Regions from separate parts of the Porphyromonas crevioricanis genome, predicted to be linked through region 1. Evidence: riboswitches for the same ligand, from Rfam matches in the RefSeq annotation. Region 1 holds a riboswitch; the other holds the start of a gene.
What was found. Region 1 has a riboswitch for cobalamin ahead of DQN70_RS09030 (4-hydroxyphenylacetate 3-hydroxylase family protein). Riboswitches for the same ligand answer to the same signal wherever they lie in the genome.
Positions count from the first base shown of each region.

Region 1 (11,629 bases):
TGGAAGGTCCTCCGCGCATCACATCCACAATCACCAATGGGAGTTCGGCCATGACAGCCAAACCTATAGCCTCACTCTTGAGAGCCAAACCAGGACCGGAAGTTGTGGTTACTGCCAAATTTCCTGCGAAAGAGGCTCCGACAGCCGTACAAATACCGGCAATCTCGTCTTCGGCTTGAACCGTTTTTACCCCAAGAGCCTTGTGCTTAGCCAACTCATGGAGAATATCTGTAGCGGGGGTGATAGGGTAGGATCCTAAAAAGAGGTTCAGTCCAGCTCGTTCGGAAGCTGCTATCAAACCATAGGATGTAGCCTTGTTCCCATTGACATCGAGGTATCTACCAGCTTGTTGTTTTTTCCCTTCGATGCGATAGGTCGATACAGAGGCATGTGTGTTGGCTCCATAATTGAAACCATCTGTAAGAGCCTTAATGTTGGCTTTACGGATATCGTCCTTTTTCTTGAATTTGTTGTTGAGATACTCAAAAGCATGATCCATTGGACGATTGAACAACCAACAAACCAGACCCAAGGCAAACATATTCTTGCATCGCAGGGCCGATTTATTATCCAAGCCAAACTCTGCAAGTCCCTCCTTAACCATTGACGAAATAGGAGCAGAGATTACTTGCTGTGTATTCAGCCCGATTTCTTCAAAAGGCTCATCTGTCTTGTATTCAGCCTTTTCCAGGTCTTTAGAAGTAAAGGAGTCGCTATCTATAATAATGATAGAGCGTTCCTTGAGGTGATTCCTATTAACCTTGAGAGCTGCGGGATTCATTGCCACGAGCACATCGGCCAAGTCTCCGGGAGTCATTACCTGGTTGGTACCGATCTGCACCTGAAAGCCAGATACCCCTCCAAGTGAACCCTGAGGAGCTCGTATCTCGGCTGGAAAATCGGGGAAGGTCGAGATGGTATTCCCCAAAACGGCAGAGAGATCGGAGAAGATTGTTCCAGTGAGCTGCATCCCATCACCGGAGTCTCCGCTGAAGCGAACCACCACATAGGGGAGATCCTTCACTTCTACTTTCTTCGTCATTACTATTTGTGTTGTTTTAGATTGTAATTGTCGCTTGCTTACATGACTCCCCGATTCTCTACCTGTTCCGCGTCATTCCTCAAAACAGGGACGGAATACAAGGAGGTTTTCTACATAACCACTCAGAGGGCTTTCTCGTTCGATAGGTTGTAGAGAAGTAATAATATATCGCAAAGAGCAGGGATTATCCGAGCTGGATAGCAATGAAACAAAAAAGCCCGACAGCGGTATGTAGACAAAGGTACGTTTTCACAAGAAAAACGAACCCAAGATCAACAACAACTATCAGGATAGATAGATTTTTTGCTCAAAATCCGATGTGTAAGACTCGGTACACCCAACCCAAAGTCCATTAGCTTAAAAATATAGAGAGGGGGTGGAGCTTATCTCTCATCACCCCTCTCTTCTCGTTTAGGATTAAATCTATAGTCTGAGCGAAACTGTTTTTAGTACTCCCAGATATCTTGATCGGTAGGCACCTTGATTCGAGCGGAAATCGGTGCTATACGTGTGATATTCAGCAAATGCTTGTATGTGAAGTTCTCAGAGATACTGTTGTTACCCCAAGATCCGCAGCCCAATGTGTTGGTTACGGCCAAACCGTTCTGGATAGAACCTCCGGCAGTAGTTGCACAAGGAGCATTCACGATGACACGGCTTACAGAGATTTCACTACCAGCCTTGATGATATTGGCTTGGTTATTGGAGTGAATACCGGCTGTGTGACCATTCCCTTCGAGGAAGAGGTTGGTTTTTGCGATCTTGAGAGCCTCTTCGAAGTTGCTGTAAGGGAAAGCTCCCATTACCGGACACATCTTCTCTTTGCTCACCATATCGTCCTTACCATATCCGTGGCTTTCAACAACCAACACACGTGTATCTTCGGGGCATGTGATGCCTGCCTTTTTCGCGATCACCTGCACTCCCTTACCTACGATGTCGCGAGCGATAGAGCCGTTTTCGAAAATAGCGTTGATCACTTTGTCTCTATCTTCTTCCGGTACGAAGTAAGCTCCATGAGCACGGAATGCACGGAACACCTCTTCTTTGTCATCTTTATGATAGATGAAAGACTGCTCTCCTGAGCAAATGATACCATTGTCGAAAGAACGACCAGTGATAACTTTCTCTGCAGCGTCATCGAAATCGATGAAACGGTCGAGGATAACCTGTACGTTACCGGCTCCCACACCGAATGAAGGCTTACCAGAAGAGTACGCAGAGTGTACCATGGCCATACCACCAGTAGCTACTACTACGTCGGCCAAGGACATCAGTTCTTGAGTTTTCTCAATGCTCGGCTCACGGATTACCTGTACCATACCTTCGGGTACACCAAAAGGAGCTATTGCCTCAAGTATTAAATCAATGGCGTGGGCCGAACAACGCTTCGACTTTGGGTGTGGTGCGATGATTATCGCGTTGCGTGTTTTCAGGGCAAAGATAATCTTGCTCATAGGTGTAACGATCGGATTTGTCATCGGCGTTATACCGGCAACCACGCCTATTGGTTTGGCTATTTCTATCATCCCTGTACGCTCGTCTATAGAGAGAACGCCCATGGATTTTTTGTCTCTAAGGTTGTACCATACTCCCTTAGATTTGTTTCTGTTTTTGGCGACCTTGTGCTCGTAAACACCCATCTGAGTTTCGTCTACGGCTTCACGAGCCAAGAGCTCGGCATTGTCATAAATTGTTTTGGCGGCAGCGCGTACTACCAAGTCTACAGCTTGCTGATCGAAGCGAGCTTGATAAAGTTGTTGGGCCTTACGTGCGGCCTCAATCATTTCACGAATTTCCATAATAGGATTTTTGTATTGGGTTTATCGATGATCAATGATAAAATCCAGACTTTTGTACCTGAGCTTGGCCGGTGCGAACTCTTACTCACACCGTTGCACCGGCGCAAGCATCGGGTAGCACATCTGTGTGGTTTTTTCAGATGCTTTGGAGAGGTTCACCAGGAACTCCTCCCCAGTCTTTCGTGGTTTGGGGAGCAAAGAGGTGGAGGTTTCCCTTCCCTCTTTGCTTTCTTTCCTATCTTATACGTATTGTTTACTTAAAACAGGCTGCGGTAAATTGCCTCTATCTCATCTACAGACAGCTCCACATAGTTGTTGTTGAGCAATCTTTGTTGAGTTTGCAAAACACTTTCGGCAAATCCTCGTACTTCTTCGTCCTTCATGCCATACTCACGAAGAGGTTTCTTGGCAATCAAACGACCTAGCAAGTCATCCATGCGCTCATACACAACCGAAGCCTCACAGCCTAATGCTGCAGCCAGTTTTTCGTTGAGCTCAACAATTGATCCTTGAGGTTTCTTAGCTTGATAGGCCTTGAACACAGTCGTAAAGAACTGGTAGTTGGATTCTCCGTGTGGCACGTGGTAGTTACCTCCCAGAGGGTAAGAAAGAGCATGCACGGCTCCTACTCCGGCATTGCCAAATGCGATTCCGGCAATGTTGGCAGCCATGAGCATATCTCCCATTCTTTCATAGCGGTATTCTTCGCCTTTGGCAGCAACGCCCTTGAACACATCTAATATGGTATTCATGGCTGTAAGGCTGCACATACGAGTGTAAACGTTAGCCTTAGGAGATACATATGATTCCACAGCATGAATGAGGGCATCGATAGAGCTGGCGGCCCAGAACTTGAAAGGCAAACCGCGTAGCAATTCGGGAATGATCACAGCATGATCGGCCAATATGGCGTCATCAGCCAAGCCCATCTTGGTATGACGGCTCTTGATCTCGGCGATGGAGATATTGGTTACTTCACTACCTGTACCAGAGGTTGTAGGAATGATTACCAATTCTTTCTCTTTCACCAGAGGAATTTTCTTGTCGAAAGCAGGGAGGACGTCTTCGCCCAAACCTTTCAGCACAAACAATTTGGATATGTCGATCACCGTACCACCGCCAACAGCGATTACACGGTCGAAGTCAGTACCCTTGGTATCCCGCAGGATGGCATTCATCATTTCGTCGTTTGGCTCACCCAAACCATACTTCTCCTGCATCACAAACTTGCATTTCAGACCGAGATTGGCCATGAAAGGTTCGTGGAGGAAAGCATTGGTAATAACCAAGTCACGCTCACCGAGATTGAACCCCTTGGCAAATTCGGCAAAATTGTCAAATTCGTGAATGACTGTACCTAACTTGAATAGTTGCATATCAATATGTGGTTTATATCATGAATCTAAAATCTGCATCAGGCCATCGGGAAACGTTTGGCAAACTCTGCTTCCAGATCCGAGCGGAACTGGGGATGAGCCACCGCAATGAGGGCTTTAGCTCTTTCTTTTAGTGATTTTCCTCGCAGATGTGCTATGCCGTATTCGGTAACCACGTAGTCTACATCACAGCGAGATGTCGTGACAGCAGAACCCGCAGCCAGAAGAGAAACGATGCGGGAAGTGGTCCCTTTTTTTGCCGTCGAAGGCATAGCCATAATGCTTACCCCATGATCGGCCATTGCTGCGCCACGTACGTAATCGACTTGACCTCCGGTACCGCTGAACTGTGTGAGACCGATGGTTTCACTGGCTACTTGCCCCATGAGGTCTACCTCAATACAGCTATTGATGCTGATAATCTTGTCGAGCTGCATGACAGTGGTCGGGTTGTTCACCCAATCCACAGGTGCAAGATCTACATCGGGATTGTGGTCTACAAAATCGTACAGGGCTTTTGTCCCCATCAAGAATGTAGCAGTGAGCTTTCCCTTGTGGATAGGCTTGACCTGGTTGGTAATCACACCATCCTTTACCAACTGCAATACCCCGTCGGAAAACATTTCTGTGTGAATACCCAAATCTTTCTTTTCGCCCAAAAAAACTAATACGGCATCGGGGATTGCCCCTATACCAAGCTGCAATGTGGCTCCATCGGGAATCAAGGAAGCGACATTGGCTCCGATAGCTTGCTCTACCTCTCCTATTTTGGGCAAAGGAATTTCGTAGAGAGGATAATCGGCCTCTACGATGTAATCTATCTGATCTACGTGTATAAAGTTGTCCCCTCCGACAAAAGGCATCTGCTTATTTACCTCTGCAATAACCATTTTGGCGCACTCGGCAGCCGGCTTGGTATAGTCGCAAGAAAGACCAAAGCTGCAGTATCCTTCTTCATTAGGTTCGGAGACCTGTATTACCGCTACATCCACTGGCAACAGACCATTTCGGAAATAACGAGGAACATCATAGAAGAAGGCCGGGAAAAAGTCTGCTCTACCCTCGGCTACGGCCTGGCGAGTATTCCCTCCTACAAAGTTGGTCACATGAGTGATATGCCCCTGCATCTCAGGGGCTGTATATGGCGCATTGCCCAAGCAAAGCATGTGGTAAATGCGCACATTGGAATATTGCTGATAATTATCGGCTATAGCTTGTGAACAAAGCTGAGGCACGGCTGCAGCATGTCCCATAACTACCAAGCTGTCGTTAGGGATGTGTTTTACAGCCTCCAGGGCACTAACAACTTTCGATTGATACGAGTTCTTCATACTTTTCAATGCGTCTTACCCATCAGGCGTTTGGCTTCACTCAAAAGACTATCGCTTACCCCCCCGCCTAATACGACTCGGAGATTGGACTGAGGAAAAGAATTGGCAAAGGCTCCCCCTATCAAGGACTCCAACGTATCCAGGGCAGCGGGGCAAAAGCGACACGAACCTAAAAACTCCACAACTACCGTACCATCTGGGCGGATAGATTTTAGCTGAACGTCTCCGCTATGATTCATCAGAGATGGCCGGACATCACGGTCCAACACCTCCTTGATCTCCGATTCGGTCGGTAGTTTTCGGGTCATCGTCTTCTATCTTAAGAGTTTTTGAATATTATTACTTATCCAAAGAGGTATCAATACGAGCAATCTCTCTTGCCATTTGTTTCTTGGCTTCCAAGTTGCCTTGACGAGAAATCATGATGCGTTGGGCTTGAGGAGAACCGGCTCCGTGCATAGACTCCGTACGGTAGCCGACAGCTGCAGTACCCAATGTCATATTCTCGATCAGTCGCAGGATACGCATTCTATTGGTTGTATCTTTTCCTACAGCTCCCTTGAGATACTTTTTCACCACTGGGCCAAGCTCCGGATCACGCAGGTCTTGCTCAGATGGCATGGTTACCATCAGACCTCCAGCGATATCTTCGGCCAGGCGGGCAATCTCATATGGCAGACGTGTAACATTCTGCTTACAAACATTCGCCAGAAGCAAGTCGATCAGATAGTTACCGGATGCAGTAGGTTTACCTTCGGAAGAACAAGCAATACCGCAAGCGTAGAGTGTTTCATTCAGATGTATCATCTCTATCAACTTGTCCTTGATGTGAGATACTTTAGGCACACCGTTGTATTCGGCGGCCAAAGCAGCAGCTCCAATGAGCACATCTCCCACACCCACTTTGCAGCCTCCGTAGCTTTGACGATGATAGCCGGCAAATCGTTCTACCATCATACCTGCATATTGGTATTCCTTACACATGAAGACGCGTTCGTTGGGTACAAACACATTGTCGAATACTACCAAAGCTTCGTGTCCTCCGAATGTGGGGTTACCGAGATCTATTTCGGCTCCGGCTTCTGTCTTACGAGTGTCACAGCTCTGGCGACCATAGATCATAAACAGACCTTCCGTGTCACCGGGAACGGCAAATGAAACAGCATAATCCTTGTCACCTTCTTTCATGGCAACAGTAGGCATGATCAAGTGCTCATGAGAATTGACAGCTCCAGTCTGGTGAGCCTTGGCTCCACGTACGACAATACCGTCTTCGCGCACTTCCACGATATGCAGATACATATCCGGGTCTTCCTGTTGAGAAGGAGATAGGCCACGGTCCCCTTTGGGGTCAGTCATTGCCCCGTCTACTACGAGGTCGTTGTCCTGAACATATTTGAGATATTCTACGAAACGAGCGTGGTAGCTTGTTCCAAGCTCCTGATCCATTTCATATGTAGTAGAGTAGATTGCATTGAAAGCATCCATCCCTACGCAGCGTTGGAAGCAAGAAGCAGTCTTCTGACCGAGCAGACGCTGCATCTTTACCTTATTCTTGAGGTCTTCGGTAGACTGATGCAAGTGACAAAAGCGATTGATACGCTTGCCAGTAAGATTGGAAATGGCGGTCATCACCTCTTGATATTCAGGCTTCTCAGCCAACTCATAGGTCATGGCCACAGAGTTGAGTGAAGGACGAATCATGGGGTGATCAACAGGGTTCTCAATGCGCTCTCCCATGAAATACACCTTCAGGTTGAGTTTGCGCATGCTCTCAATGTACTCTTGACTTGTCATCATAATAGCACTGTTTTTTGTTGATTCGTATTACAAAGTGATTTAGATCGTTCGATCGAGACCGGGTGACAAGGACAATCTACCTGTGAGGAAAAATGATTCTTCCTCAAAAGGGATAGAGTTTCGGACAGCCATTAACCTTGTCCTCAAACTCTCTATAGGCTGCGACATCCCACAGCGCATTATGCCCCAAACGGCCATAACGCAACTGCGACTTGTATCCAAGCGCATAGACTACTCTTGTCTTGTATTGACTAAAAAAACATCACTCTCGTTACCCTTCACCCCGAGTTGCTGAGAGCTGCTTGCCTTGGCAGGTTTTCTGACTTGTTCGAGATAGCAACGGCCTTCCCTCCTTCCTTGAAAGCGGAGCCTGGGATAAAAACACCCGGGGCGCGGAAGTGGCCGGTGAGATTGCTGCTTCTTGTTTTTCGAACTTACAGCTGAGGGGACAGTCCCGGACTTTCACCGGATTCCCTATTACAACGCAACAGTGGTTACTGCTACGCTCACCAAAGCGACACAAAGGTATGTATTATATTCAAAAGACCAAACCTTCTCCCTCAAAGCAGGAAAAAGTCTCATATCAAGAAGACTTGCTTTGTTCTCAATCCAGAATCTTTCCATAAATCAATCACAATAGGGACGAAAGAGCTCGTGTTTATACACCTATTATATAATAGGTAGAGTTGCACAATCATGAGGCTGTCGTGTTGTTAATACCTTCTTTATATCATGCATAAGTTTTCCACTTCGTTTTTCGGACTTGTCCGGAACCTATGATATATTTCCTTGAGTGTTTCTTTGTGCTTTTTTCTGTGTTTTATTGTGTTCTGTTTGCGGTGCATTTTCTGCTCGGATCGGGGGCTTTTTATTGGGTTTTTCCGATCTTTTTTTGATGCTGATGGGAGCCGATTTTGATTAACACGGGAGAGAATGAAAATTCTCTCCTGAGAAAAAAATTGCTCTCTCCTGTGTTAGCAAAAATTCTCTCCTGAGAGAATTTTGACCCCTTTAGAATGCCCTGTTCATCGGTGTTTTGATAGACCTATACAAGACGTATAAAAAGGGGTATATCTGTTAGTTTGCAACAGTCTCTTTTCTTTTCTTTTCTTTTTTGTCGTTTTGTCTGCGACTGTATTTTTACAAAATGTGTTGGTTTTAGCGAAGAGAAATACCCCTCTGGGAATTCGTTTGAGACCTATCGTGTGTATCTTCAAAAAAGAAAGAGTACCGCCAAAATATATTTGACGGTACCCTCGTGTTGTTTGCTTATCTTTTTGCGATGGAGAAGAAAGCCCCCTCAATCACAACTGAATTTGTTTTTCCAAAGTCAGCTCACTGAACGACCAGTTTGTGAGACAACTTGCCGACTTGTAGCAAGTAGCTGCCTGGAGCAAATTGTGTGAGGTCGATACGTGCAGCTCCGTTGGCATCTGTCATGCTTCGGAGCAGTACCTGTCCATTTAGCTCCATCAGCAACAGTTCTGCATTCTTGTCGGCTCCGGAAATTTCCACATAGTCGTCTGCCGGATTGGGATAGAGTTGTATTCCTGTTTTCCTAACATCATTGATTCCCTCAGTCTTGGCAAACTCTGCAATGATTTCTGTATCTGTAGTGACTACAAACTTCATGCTCTGCATTATGTCTTCGCCATTGGCAGTCAGTTTTGAGAGCTTGATATTGTCTGCTTGAGGCTTGGCGAGTACCGTGAGTTCTGTACCTGTAGGAACTGATTTGAGCTGATCGTTTGTGTAGCCAGCAATTTCAATTTTCCCCAGAGCATTGCTGCGAAGTTTCACTTGATGTCCTTTTTGGACAAAAATTGCTTTCACAACAACATCCGACTTTACTACAAAAGATTTTTTGCGTGTAATATCTTCATTACCGGCTTTGATAGATTCCAATGTATAGCCTTTGCTTTTGTTTGGTTGGGCCTTTACGGAGAGAGTTGTTCCGTATGGCACCTCGTTAAGATTCTCGAAGCCTGTTATCTCCAAACTACCTTCTCCTTGGCAGATTCCACTGACTACAAATGTGTTTTGCGCCTGAGCTTGATTTAGATAAACAGCCGGATCGGTTTCGTATATGGCAAAGACTTCATATTTATCTTCCTCTTTGGCTGCGATGTCGGAAGTGTAGGTAAGTTCCTTTACTTCGGCCACAACTTCTCCATTTCGCCTTATCTGATAGCCTTTTATGATGGGTAGAACAGCCAGACCCTTGCTACCGGCAGCGACATCGGTAATGGGTTGCTGCAACTTTTTGCTGCTATTTGTAATGAGCAAACGAATAGCCATATAGTTTTTTCCGAAAGTTTTTACTTTGGAATGCTCCAATGAATAAAATCCTTTCCCCTTATCATTTGTGTCCGGATTCCAGAATAGGGCTGATTCACTTGTGGCATACTCATCTCGACTGCCTTCGGCATAAGCGATGCCTGCAGGAGTTGGCAGCTCATTGTCGGTAACAAAGCCTACAAAGAAGGTTCCCAGGGGATCAACAACGAAAGGTTCGGGAAGAATAATCGGTACCCATTGGCCGGGTTGCCAGTCATTAGGTACTCGTGTTTTGATGATAGTAGGCTTGTAGCCTTCTTCGTAGGCAGGGTCATAGGCTGATAGGTAGGCGTAGATATTCGTACCGGCCTTTGTTGGCAGCATGCTTACTTGGTTTACATATAGTTGGTTGTGATTCCCTACTGCACGGAACGGCATCCCCTTGAAAGGCCAGCTCTCACGATAAGTGAGTTGTGTTAGAGGCCAAGTGTCGTGAGTTCCCTGCGGTCTGTACTCTACGGGCAAGGGCTTAAACTCAATATCGTTTCCAGATCCTATTTTTGACCATTCAGCGCAGAGAATAGGCTTGTTCCAACTGAGATGTACTTTATCACCCTCTTTCGAGACTTTCACTCCTGCAACTTTTCTGTCTGCCAAGGTGTATGCAGCTACGATGGGAGACCAAGCTGTCTCTACAGGGCTGTCACCTTCTTTGTATAATGCCCTCACTTGGTAGTCCGTCATCCCATTGATCACATCGTTTGCATTGAATTGATCTTCAAACTGGTAATATTCTGTGCCGTGTACGTGGGGAACTTTGATGTTCAGATTCTGGCCATTACGCTTGATTTGGTATTCCGCAACTGTCTTTTTATCCATGCCTACAGGGGCCGTCCAAATTACTTTCACCCTATTACCTTTGTTGTCAGACGGTATAGCCATTACTCTGGCGACAGGCTCGTAATACTGTTTGTTCTCTCGATAAGTGCCCTCCAGCATTTCTGTCTTACCATTCTCTTTGGGATCGAGGAATGTTGCCATTTGCACATCATTCCCTTCTTCTTTGAACCAATCCCAATGAGCATGTAATCGTCCATAGTAATCCTGCCGGGCCGGATTTTTACAAGGCTCACCTCCTCCGGTGAGTGTGCCGACAATCAACTTTTTCTCATTAAAGAGAGATGAGCCGGAAGATCCCCCTTCAGTACCTGTATTGAAAGTCACTTCAAAATGAGCCTTGGATGCACCATCGCCGAAGAAATCTCGGAAATAGGTAATGTTGGGTCTCTGAGAGAAGATAGAGATCTTCATGGCATCCGCCATTGGGTGATGCAGGCTCACTCCTTTCGCAGGAGGAGTGCGTCTGCGATCCCAACCGTTATAGTAAACGCGGTAATCAAGCGGAATATCCTGATTGAGTTTCAATAGTAATCCATCGGAATGACCCACAGAAGGTAAATAGGCCACTTTGGAGCATCCCACCATACTTTTGCCATAAGATGTGGCCGAGGAGGCATTGGAGCAATCCGGCTTGACATAGTGGAATGTGAATATCCATTTGTTCAATGATTCTTGACTTACTGGGAAGTGTGAGCCGGATCCGGCACAGTGCGAAGCTGTAAGGATATAGGGTGTGAAGTCTTGGTTTGTATTGTTTACAAGAGCTCCCGAGCAAGAAGTCGTTGAACCATTGTCATACACGATAAAGATCTGTACAATTCCGGCTTTCTGATCTCTCCAGTCGTCTCCTTCGGGACAATTGGCATTTATCATGCAAGTGGGATACTCTGATGTGTCTTCCCCGGGGTTTACATCCATCATCTTGGCAACTTGTTCGCGGAAGATATGCACAAGGCCATCAACGATGATTTCGGGAGCATCACCTCTTTCATTAGACTCATACTCCAGTATGATATCTTCCCCACTCACGGGCATAGAGGCAAAAGATCCTCCTAGGGGGTTGCTCTCGTGGGTATAAGCCCCATGCAACACAGATTTGTC
Region 1 is NZ_LS483447.1:2,031,719-2,043,347, reverse strand. Features, by position in the region: gene DQN70_RS09055 (2-oxoacid:acceptor oxidoreductase subunit alpha) at 1-1,042, opposite strand, end outside; gene DQN70_RS09050 (aldehyde dehydrogenase family protein) at 1,489-2,844, opposite strand; gene DQN70_RS09045 (4-hydroxybutyrate dehydrogenase) at 3,102-4,220, opposite strand; gene DQN70_RS09040 (acetyl-CoA hydrolase/transferase family protein) at 4,259-5,551, opposite strand; gene DQN70_RS09035 (NifU family protein) at 5,557-5,859, opposite strand; gene DQN70_RS09030 (4-hydroxyphenylacetate 3-hydroxylase family protein) at 5,891-7,351, opposite strand; cobalamin riboswitch at 7,644-7,880, opposite strand; gene DQN70_RS09025 (T9SS type A sorting domain-containing protein) at 8,687-11,629, opposite strand, start outside.

Region 2 (11,629 bases), 260 kb from region 1:
GCAAAGCATCCAAGCGACTATTACGCCCAGGTTCTATATAGTTATACTTTCCCTGCTGCCCATGCCGAGCCAGCATGGCGATACGCTGCATATCGTCTGATGAAGGTCCGAGCACAGCCCCTCCGTCTCCCATACAACCGAGAGGTTTGGTCGGGAAAAAGCTAAGCGTAGAGACATCACCCCAACTTCCTAAGGCTTTACCATCAAGACTTCCTCCCAAGCCTTGTGCATTATCCTCTATCAACAACAAGCCATGGTTGTGGCAGAAGTCTTTCAGACGAGGCCAGGCAGCAGGCATACCATATATGTTCACGGCTACCATTGCCTTGGTTCGCCTGCTCATACAAGCCTCCAAATGCTCCGGATCGGGATCCACATTGTATCCCTCCTTTTCTACATCTACCCATACAGGTATCAGCCCCTGGCTTACCGCCATTTCTGCCGCTGCAACGTAGGTATGCGAAGGCATCAATACTTCGTCACCGGGCTTCAAACGGGAAAGGCTGAGAGCTAAAGCCAAAGCATCAGTACCATTGGCACAAGAAACAGCTCGGTATTCCTTCCCTTCTCCTACAAAAGAGGCTAACTGCTGCTCGAAATGACCAACTGCCTCCCCTCCTATATAAGTACCACTATCCACCACCTCGCTCACGGCTTGGTCTATCTCTTCTCTCAGAAAGAGATAGATGCGACGAGGATCAAACTGCGGTATGTGAGATAAGCCGGACATTTGCAGCAAAAGAGAGGATCAAAATTCGTTTTAGCCGACCGTACAGCCTGGCTCTATAGGCTCCGTAGGTCCAATCACTCGCAGCTTTCCATCGGGATATTCTGCCGACAGAATCATTCCTTCCGACATGATACCTCGCAATTTGCGGGGTGGGAAATTAGCTATAAAACAGACCTGTTTGCCAACCAAATCCTCCGGTTGATAATATTGGGCGATACCCGATACGATAGTCCGCCCTCCTAAACCATCATCGATACGGAACTGCAACAACTTATCTGCTTTGGGAACCTTGGTACACTCCAACACGGTACCAACCCTTATGTCCAACTTAAGGAAGTCGTCAAAACTGCATTCCGCAGCTATCGGCTTGGGTTGCCAAGCAGCCAAATTGTTGCTCTCCTTGGTTGCAGCCAGTTTCTGTAACTGGGCCTCTATCACGGCATCTTCTATTTTCTCAAAAAGTAATTCTGCCTTCCCCAGGCAATGACCGGCCGGGATCAAGTCTTCCCGACCCAGAAGATCCCAATCAAGTCTATCAATCGGCATTGCAAGCATTTCTCCAATCTTATCCGCACTAAAGGGCAAGAATGGAGCAAAAGCAATCCGCAGATTGGCCGTGATCTGTATGGCTACATACATAATCGTGGCAACACGCTCCGGATCGGTCTTGATCAATTTCCAAGGCTCGGTATCAGCCAGATATTTATTCCCCACACGAGCCATATTCATGGCTTCTCTTTGGGCATCACGGAAATGGAAAGCATCTAACCGTTGCTCTATCTCTTCCTTGAGCCTGCGAACTTCTGCCAATGTCTCCCGGTCATAATCATCAAGCGAACCAGCAGCCGGCACCACTCCATCATAGTATTTCTGTGTCAAGACCAATGCACGGTTTACAAAGTTGCCCAAAACGGAAACCAACTCATTGTTGTTACGAGCCTGGAAATCGCTCCATGTGAAATCATTGTCCTTAGTCTCCGGAGCATTGGCAGTAAGGACATAGCGCAGAACATCCTGCTTGCCGGGAAATTCATCCAGATACTCATGCAACCAAACAGCCCAATTTCGACTGGTAGAGATCTTATCTCCCTCCAAATTGAGGAACTCGTTGGCAGGAACATTCTCCGGCAAGATATAGGAGCCTTCGGCTTTCAACATAGCGGGGAAAACAATACAGTGGAATACGATATTGTCTTTCCCTATGAAGTGCAGCAGCCTGGTCTCCGGATCTTTCCACCAGGTTTCCCAATCATCAGGACGCAAATCTTTGGTATTGGAAATATAGCCGATAGGGGCATCGAACCAGACATACAAAACTTTACCTTCGGCTCCTTCCACAGGCACCGGTATTCCCCAATCCAAATCGCGACTCACAGCTCTTGGCTGCAGTCCCATGTCTATCCAACTCTTACACTGACCATAGACATTACTTCTCCATTCTCGATGATCCTCCAGGATCCATTTTTTGAGGAATGACTCATGTTTGTCCAAAGGCAAATACCAGTGTTTGGTACTGCGCAACTCCGGTACCGAACCACTAATGGCACTTTTGGGGTTCACCAAATCAGTAGCATTGAGCGATGTACCACAAGCCTCACACTGATCACCATAAGCCCGCTCGTTTCCACAGTGTGGGCAGGTACCCGTGATATAACGATCGGCCAAGAACTGCTTTGCCTCGGGGTCGTAATACTGCTCTGTAGTCTGCTCTACAAACTCTCCTTTCTCATAGAGTTTTCGGAAAAACTCACCCGCTGTACGACGGTGCGTATCACTGGTGGTGCGACCGTAGACATCGAAACCAATACCAAATCGCTCGAAGCTCTCTTTGATGAGGGTATGGTAGCGATCTACCACTTGTTGGGGACTTACCCCTTCGGCTTTGGCTTTCAGAGCAATGGGGACTCCATGCTCATCCGACCCTCCTATCAAAAGTACTTCGCTCCCTCGCAATCGCAGGTAACGCGCATAGATATCTGCCGGTACATATACTCCGGCCAAGTGTCCGATATGAACAGGGCCATTGGCATAAGGCAAGGCCGTGGTGATCAGTGTACGCTTGAATTTCTTTGTCATACGCTCTTTTCCGTGGTAAAACCCCATCGACACACAAGCAGGAGTCAGTCAAGCCTGCCTTGTGTACACATTATTTATTACTTACAACTGCAAAGATAGCAAGCAATCTTTTAGAGACCGTTGCACAACGCGGCTCTTGCTGCGTTATTTTCGACATTCGGGCTTGGTCATATACGATACAACGATCTTTTGCGCAAGTCCCTCTATTCTGAGAGTTTGCATGGGAGGAGAAATTTTGTGGCAACAGGTAGGAGGCAATTATCCTCCGAAAATCACGCTACGAGACTTATTGTGCAAACTACCTCATGTCTCTTCTCTAAAAAGAGAAAGCCTCTTGCCTGACAACGACCATGGAGCTCATCCCACAGCATGCACAGACAGAGGCTTTCCGAAATCCACTAAGCGACTCGACTATGGCAGGTCGAGAACACAGAGTCTCCCGTCTGCGAGCGGGACGATCTTCCTCGGGGGGATTTTGAGAGGATATACAGGACGCATATCCTTAGCTTAACCTCGAAGCCGCAGAAACAGACGATGCAGGTCTTCTGGCTTCGTTGCTTCACCAAAACAAGCGCCTTCCCATACGAGACAAAGAATCCTCCTACAGTGGCATAATGCCTGCGGCTCAAACGCAACTTACAGCAGCGGGTCTGCCCGGGATTTTCACCCGATTCCCTTTTAATCCCAATCCGACAAAAGCCGAATTAGGGAACACCATCGCCACAAAGGTATACAATAAAATGAACTATGCCGGACTAAAGCAATCTGCTTAGTTAGGCTCGATACCGAAATAAGTATCTACCGAAAACAAATTGGCGGGTAGTTGTTATTTTACTAACTTTGGCATCAGGGGATATCTGACAGCAATGCCAAATGAGAGACTTACAAGCGTGAGTAGAATTGTTAGTCTAAGCGCAAAGCCGTATCAAAAGACAACAAGATAAGAGCAAACCTATCAATAACAGCATTGGTTGATTTTAGCCATGTTTTTTTTGTTTTCAGACAGAGAGTTTCTACAACACTACTCCTCAACTGAGTTAGAAATCAATAAATCATCCTTCTTATGAAAACAACACGAATACTATTAGCAGTGCTTATTGCACTACTCGTTGTGCCTGTGACAACTAGGGCACAAGAAGAAATGGGCGAGAAGCCAACAGATGAAAATTACCAAATCATGGAATTTCCTCTCCGTGATGGTACGATTTGGGTGAACAGCTGCCAAATGAGTAAGCACGTCATACCTTCTGAGGGAGCAAAGTCCCCCGAAGGGCTCTTCTTTTCCTATATATTTATAAATGGAGATACGACAATCAATCAGTTGAACTACAAAAAAGTCTATTGTACCAAAGACGATAGATTTATCGCGAACGAAACAAACTACTGGGGGGCTATTCGTCAAGACAAGGGGGTTGTTTACTTACGTATACCACAAGGGCTTTCTGATCCGGAGACCTATCCCAACACATTCTGGGAATTTGGAGGTTGGCATTGGGCAGGGAATGTAGCTCCTTTCAATTTCATAGAAAAAGGAGACAATTCAGACACAGGGTCTCTTCCTAATCCCGATCAAGAGCGTATCCTATATGATTTCAACCTGTACGAAAAACCACAAACGGCATACGATCGAGTATGGGGAAATGATGCAACAAGACCTCAATTCAAGGACTATAATTATGAGTATATCGCAGGGAGGTGGAGACGAACAATTTCCTTCAAAAACAACTCCTCTTTCGGTGTTAAATGGGTAGATGGAATAGGAGCTATGGAAGGCTTCGGATTTACTTATGTTCGGCTCATACCCACATCAGCTTCTATGCTCAAAGAAAAAGCTCCGGGGCAACATCTTTTTAATATCTATCATAGAGCCTCTCTGCTTTGTTTCCTGCAGGATGACCAAGTTGTCTATCACGACCCTCGTCCACAACAGGACTTGTACGACAACCTAATCCTTCCTCAAGAGAATGTCACAGCAAAAGATTGCTTCCGAGCAGACCAGATGCTAAATGTCGAAGGTCTGACAAATAATCCTTTCTTGCCCAAGGAATGGGCTTTTGTTGCTAAGGACAATCTTCTACGATGGGAAAAGACAAACCTAAAGACATTGGCTCTGTACAATATGAAAGCTGAACAAGTATGGGTCGGCAATATGGAGGACAAAACCTCTGTCGATCTCTCCTCCCTTCCCACAGGGCTATATCTCTACATCGTGACCGACACACAAGGCTTGCGATACACTGGAAAGATCTACTTAGGCGAATAAGTTTGCACTAAATAAAGAAGCCTGTGACACAAGAGAAGTTTCCTCTCCTTGTCGCAGGCTTTTTCTTTGCTTACAGAGACCTTCGCACAGACTTCCTCTATGACGTACCAGACATAACGAATCAAAAGAGTTTCGTGTGCGGAGGTTTTGGGCTCACGCATTCTTCAAGGGTTATCAAGAAGCTCCTACATTCTTGTAGTTGGAATAGATATATTTTGTAAAATTCAGATTGCAATAAAAGCCGAGAAGAGAGAGAAAAAAACAGACTGTACACACAGAAGATTAGCTCTCTTTTACCCCTCTTGTGTGAGGCTTCCAGAACAGCGATGAATAGGGTATTTCAGCAGGGTCAAATTTTCTCCTGAGAGAAATTTTGCTAACACAGGAGAGAGAAATTTTTTTCTCAGGAGAGAAATTTCCTTTTCTCCATGCGCAGCAAAAAACGTCTCCCATGAGCATCAAAAAAGAGAGGAAAAAAACGATCAAAATAGCCCCAATTTGAGTAGGAAAAGCACAGCAAAAAGAAAACACAATAACGCACAACCAAACAAAAGAAAACAAATAAAAGTTGCCGCTCGGAGAACTATCCTGGGGACTTTTTTTAGCAGAGATCGTGCAATCATTTCAAGGAGCCAAAGAAGAATTTTATACAGAAGAGTCTGGCTCCAATTCAGGTATAAAAAAAAGGGTGCAAACCGCATGCTGCGACCTGCACCCAAACTCTTTCGTGGAGTATAGCGGACTCGAACCGCTCACCTCAACACTGCCAGTGTTGCGCTCTACCAGATGAGCTAATACCCCCCTTTGCGACCGCAAATATAGAACATTTCTTGGATATACATACATTTGCGTATAGAATATCAATCAGACCATTAGTAGGATACAAATAGAATACAAAGTCTACTGAAACAGCCTTTTTACAACCCATACAACAGTCCCCCTCAAACAAGGAAATTCACAAGTATGCGACACTTATATAATATCAACTTTGCAATTCCTCGAGAGCAGAGCAAGGAATTGGAGGCACACCTTAGCAAGACCACGTTGCCACAACTGAGAGCGGCCTTTGCAGAAGTAGAACTATATGCCTACCGCCTCACTGATCCGATTTATGACGAGAATGTATGTAATTGCAGCTTGCAATTCATCTTCCCCGATAGAGAAACGAAAGAGCAAGTCATGGCTTCCCCTACCTTGGCCGAATCAATCAAAGCCATATCTGAGGTTTTCGACAATAGATTATTGAGTTTCGATTCGCTACTCGAAGAAATTCAACCCGAAACGATCGACTAAGGAATGCCAGCGGAGCGTATCATCTTAGGCATAGACCCGGGTACGGTGGTTATGGGCTACGGACTGCTGAGGGTACAGGGACAACGGGCCGAGATGATCACAATGGGTGTGATCAAGCTCAATAGATACGACAATCACTACATCAGGCTAAAACGTATTTTCGATAGGGTAACAGGTCTGATAGATGCCTATCTACCTGACGAACTTGCTATCGAAGCCCCTTTTTTTGGCAAAAACGTGCAGTCCATGCTAAAGCTCGGACGCGCTCAGGGCGTTGCAATGGCAGCAGCCCTTACCAGAGATATCCCGATCACCGAATATGTACCTATGCGTATCAAAGAGGCGATCACCGGGAATGGACACGCCTCCAAAGAGCAGGTAGCCGGTATGTTGCAGCGTTTCTTACACATCCCCGAAGAATCAATGCTAAAAGAGATGGATGCCACAGATGCTTTGGCTACAGCTCTTTGCCACTTCTTCCTCACCTCCAATCCGCTGCAAAAACAGACCTCGGCAACCAAGAGTTGGAGCGACTTCGTAAAGGCCAATCCCAATCGAGTCAAAGGCTCTCAAGAACGGAGAAAGCCGATATAAACAGCTCTCATTATCTTTGTAGAAACATTATAGCACGAAAGTTCCTATGGACGACATAAGCAGACTTGGCGGGCAAATACATCAGCTGGAAGAACCTGTACCGCTGCCCTTGCAGGCCGAGTACTTCAAACAATCTATTGCACTGAGGATGACCAAGGGAGAAGGAAATCCGCACAACTATCCGACCATGGATGCCGAGAAGCTCATCTTCGATCAAGACAAACCTCTCTCGACACGCCGTATGGCACTCTCTCGACTGGCAATGTCGGGCAGAGTAGAAGCCTATCGGGTAATCGAAGACTTTCTGAAAATTGCTCCCGAAGGAGAGCTAAGGCAGTGGGCCATGATGGCCAAACTCGAATGCAGAGTGGCTATGATGAGCGACTTGGTCGATGAACGACAGATAGCCGTAGCCAGCGGGTTGGGCGGCCGTGGCGATCTAATGCGCTTCATGGGGCTTTTCCACACCGTACATCTGCAAGAGTTCGAGCCTTTTCAGGTGGAGCTATTCACCAAAGAGCTACAATACCGAATGGAGCAATATGGAGGCGAAGTGGAGGATATCTCCGTTGGATACAATTACATCCAAATTTCTTTCCTCCTACCCATACAATCCCCTATCAAAGAGATTTTTGTGGGATTTATCCTTGAGTGCAACCTCTATGGAAATTTCTTGGGAGACAGCTTTATGGTTACCAACTCCCAGCCCATCACTCCACAGGTAATCAAAGAAACTTTGGCCAAATATGCTAAGGAGAAAAACCTTGATCCAACTCATTAAGTACGGGCTGATCGGCGTTTCCAATACGCTCATCACAGCCATCGTAATATGGGTTCTGCTAAAAAAAGCCGATAGCCCCGATTGGATAGCCAATCTATTGGGCTATACGGCCGGTATCATCAATAGCTTTGTATGGAACAGGAAGTGGACTTTCTCCAGTGAACACAGCTGGACGAGAGACTTCCTGATATTCCTACTGGCTTTTCTAATCTGCTACCTGATACAGTACGCAGCCGTCTTTGTTCTCAACAGACACACGACCTACGACTCCTACTACAATCATGTAATAGGGATGCTGCTGTACACAATACTCAATTTCCTGTTCAACAAGTATATCACATTCTCCCCTGTATCTAAACAATGCGAAGCCTGAATGAAACCCACTAATCCTTCTCTTCCTTCTCCGCCGGCAGAGGAGCGCATGCTCTTATTGGCCAGCTATCAGGAGTTTGAAGAAGCCGAATACCTGCTATCACTTCTGTCTCGGCATGGCGTGAGAGCCTATCTGCGCAATGAGTTTAGTAACAGGATGCTATCCCCCATGGTAGACATCGGCGGTTATAGGGTAGAGATCGCCGAGCTTGACGTGGAGAAAGCCTTGCAAATACTGGAGGAAGAGGGTTACAGTCTGCCTGATGAGACAGAAAGCAACATCGGCACAATAGCAAGTTTGGCCGACAAATTGCCCTTCTTCAGAAAAAAGAATTTGGAGTTTCGCCTTTGGGCTTTGCTGCTGAGTACAATCCTATTTCTTGCACTCTTGGCTTTGACTCTATACTTGATTACATCCTTTGCCGGCTAACCCTCCCTTTTGCCATGCGAACACGCAAACCCCTCAGCAAACTTCAGATGGTTTGTATCATCCTTTTGTGGGTTTTGATTGTTATGTACATACTCGCTCACGCCGAAATAGATGGGCCTCTCGTGCTAAGCCTTGTCATATCGGGTGTACTTGTGTTGGTACCTATCTACAAAACAATTCGCAAGCGATCAAAAAAGAATTAAATACATACTTATCACTCATAACCTACGAAGACACACATTTATGAAAACTCACGCAGAAGATTTCTTCCACAACAAACCGAACAACTGGAACTGTTGCCAATCCGTACTCAAACAATTTCAAGACCACATCGCTCTCTCCGATGACGAAATAGAGCTACATTACCGTCCTTGTGGAGGAGGACGGGCAGAAGGTGGGCTTTGTGGAGCCCTCTATGCAGCCGAAGAGTTGATGAAAAAGCATCAGTTACCGTCAGTAAAAGACGATTTCAAGAAAGAGGCCGGTGGGACAACTTGCAGAGAACTGAAAGCTGAACTCAAATTCCCCTGTGTAGAAGCTGTACGTCTGGCCGAACGGCTTGTCAATGAGCGTCTGGGCGAGAAAAGGAATCAATAAAAAGACTGTTGTGCAAGGCAACAGTCTCTTATCAACAAAGACCATTGAGGTCTGAAAAACGAAAGCCCTGCAAACCGACTTGGTTTGCAGGGCTTTTTATTTTGCCTCAATCAACTATCGTGCTGAGTCTTACTTAGAATTCCAATTCGAGACCTATGGAAACCTCCTCAGGAGCAAAGCGCAAGCCGAATCCATTTTGTCCAAAAGCCGGGCCTCCATGACCATGTCCGCCAATGCCATCATGATGGCCGGAGAAATAGTCTTTACGATAACCTATGAAGCCAAGGTGCATGCAAAGACACAGCCCCTTGGTCAAGTCAATACAAGCTCCGGGACGAAGACCGACCTCAAAACCCTTGACAGTCTCGTGTTCTTCCTTAGAGTAATTGAAACCTACACCTCCATCTATATACAAGTTGAATGGACCTCTGTGCATGTAGTAGTAGCGTACGAAAGGAGAAACACTGAATGCACGCTCGATATGGTCTTCGCCACTTTCTTTATGACGAGACTTGTTGTATTCGTATCCGAGCATTATACCGGCTCCCCAAGTATCATTGAAGAGGACGCCAAACTCCGGTTCAAACTGAAAGAAAGTTGCTTTCTGGTCATTGTTGTTCCAGTAGGTAAAAGCTCCCCCAACGAAAATAACGTTTTCATGATTGTGGTCATGGTCATCCTTGGGAAATCCATAATCCTGGGCATTGGTAGCAGTCAAAGCGGCAACTGCCAAAACCAAAAGAGAGAAGATTTTCTTCATAATTCGTGTAAGTTTAGATGTATTGGTTATTTTCTTGTTTTCAGCAAGCGATGTGGCAAATATAACCAAAACTTTCACATTCCCCCGACTAAAGAGTTATAAAATACAAATACACAATCTCTCTGCCTCCGAAACAAGGAGGAGAATCCTTTTGACACAAATATACGCGAGAGCCTCGGCTTCTTGAAGGTTCTGCGACAGAAAATGACCCTATTGTACAAAAAGGGAAATCGGCTTGGCGAAGAAAGGGTTTTACAGCGAGGGAAATAGCCACGCAATCAGGACTCCTCTATTATGACTACCTTTGGGCATAATATTTACGCTTATAGTATAATCCTCATGGAGAATTTCAGTCAGTTGGCTGCCCGAATATTCGATGAGGCCATTATGGCCTACGAAGCTAAGGGAGATATAGACGCCACTTACCCCAATCCCTATCCGGAACAAACGATAGAGCACGATCTGTATCGCAAAAATCTTATCGACAACATCCAGTGGCATCTCGAAGACATCATTCGAGATCCGGACATAGACCCTGCTCTTGCACTACAAATCAAGCGTCGTATAGACAGGAGTAACCAAGATCGAACCGATCTGGTAGAGCTTATAGACTCCTACTTCCTCACCAAATACAGAGAAGTATGCCCGCAGGCTGATGCAACGATCAACACCGAGAGCCCGGCTTGGGCGATAGACAGACTGTCGATACTCAAGCTAAAGATCTACAACATGCGTCTGGCTACTCAACGCACCGACACTTCGGAAGAGACCAGAAAGAGCTGTCGCCAGAAATTGGCTGTCCTCATGGAGCAGGACATAGATCTCTCCGGAGCCATAGATCAACTATTGGCCGATATAGAGGCTGGGCGCAAGTACATGAAAGTCTACAAACAGATGAAGATGTACAATGATCCCAATCTAAATCCTGTACTTCTGGATAAGGCCAAGGCCTGATCTTTTCTTCCCAAGCAAATCGACTTGCAGCAATGCGCTATCTGGTGATTCGCCTTTCGGCATTTGGAGATGTAGCCATGAGCATACCGGTTCTCTATGCGGTAGCTCGCGCCAATCCAGAGCACAGCTTCACTCTGCTGACAATGCCAGTACTCACCTCTTTGCTGTTGAATGCCCCACCCAATGTCGAGGCCATGGGGATAGACACCAAGCACGACGAAAAACGGCTGGGGGGGCTACTGCAATTTGCATCAAGGCTCTCGGATGAGCGATTCGACAAGGTAATAGACCTGCACAATGTTCTTCGCTCTCGAGTTTTGAGGACTTATCTCAAATTCAGAGGGGTGAGTTCGGTGCACCTGCATAAGCCACGAAACAAAAGAGCCATGCTCGTGGCCATGCCACCGCTAAAGCGCAAGAAACCCATCGGATCAATGATAGAGCGATATGCAGCCGTCTTCAGGGCAGCCGGCCTGCGCTTTGAGTTTGATACAGAGCCTACTTCGCCTCCGATTGCATTGCCGACAGCCGATTTGCTTGAAGCACAAAGACGAGCCGGGTTGTTGCCGGTCGAGCAAAGCCCATATATACGGATCGGCATCGCACCTTTCGCTGCTCACAAAAGCAAGACCTACCCGATAGAGAAGATGGAGCAGGTTGTAGAAACACTCAGCTCAAGAGGAAATCTGGAAATATGTCTCTTCGGAGGTAGAGGGAAAGAGGCCGAAACCCTTGAAGTCTGGGCCAACCGGTACCCTCACACCTACTCCATGGCCGGG
Region 2 is NZ_LS483447.1:157,307-168,935, forward strand. Features, by position in the region: gene DQN70_RS00710 (DegT/DnrJ/EryC1/StrS family aminotransferase) at 1-730, opposite strand, end outside; gene metG (methionine--tRNA ligase) at 761-2,833, opposite strand; cobalamin riboswitch at 3,325-3,538, opposite strand; gene DQN70_RS00725 (T9SS type A sorting domain-containing protein) at 3,870-5,069, shown strand; tRNA gene DQN70_RS00730 (tRNA-Ala) at 5,798-5,870, opposite strand; gene DQN70_RS00735 (hypothetical protein) at 6,033-6,362, shown strand; gene ruvC (crossover junction endodeoxyribonuclease RuvC) at 6,366-6,956, shown strand; gene DQN70_RS09435 (hypothetical protein) at 7,003-7,737, shown strand; gene DQN70_RS00745 (GtrA family protein) at 7,703-8,110, shown strand; gene DQN70_RS00750 (putative signal transducing protein) at 8,111-8,539, shown strand; gene DQN70_RS00760 (C-GCAxxG-C-C family (seleno)protein) at 8,783-9,136, shown strand; gene DQN70_RS00765 (hypothetical protein) at 9,270-9,896, opposite strand; gene DQN70_RS00770 (DUF4254 domain-containing protein) at 10,236-10,850, shown strand; gene DQN70_RS00775 (glycosyltransferase family 9 protein) at 10,883-11,629, shown strand, end outside.
Region 2: it holds a riboswitch for cobalamin, as region 1 does, so the genes downstream of both, metG (methionine--tRNA ligase) here and DQN70_RS09030 (4-hydroxyphenylacetate 3-hydroxylase family protein) in region 1, are expected to answer to the same signal.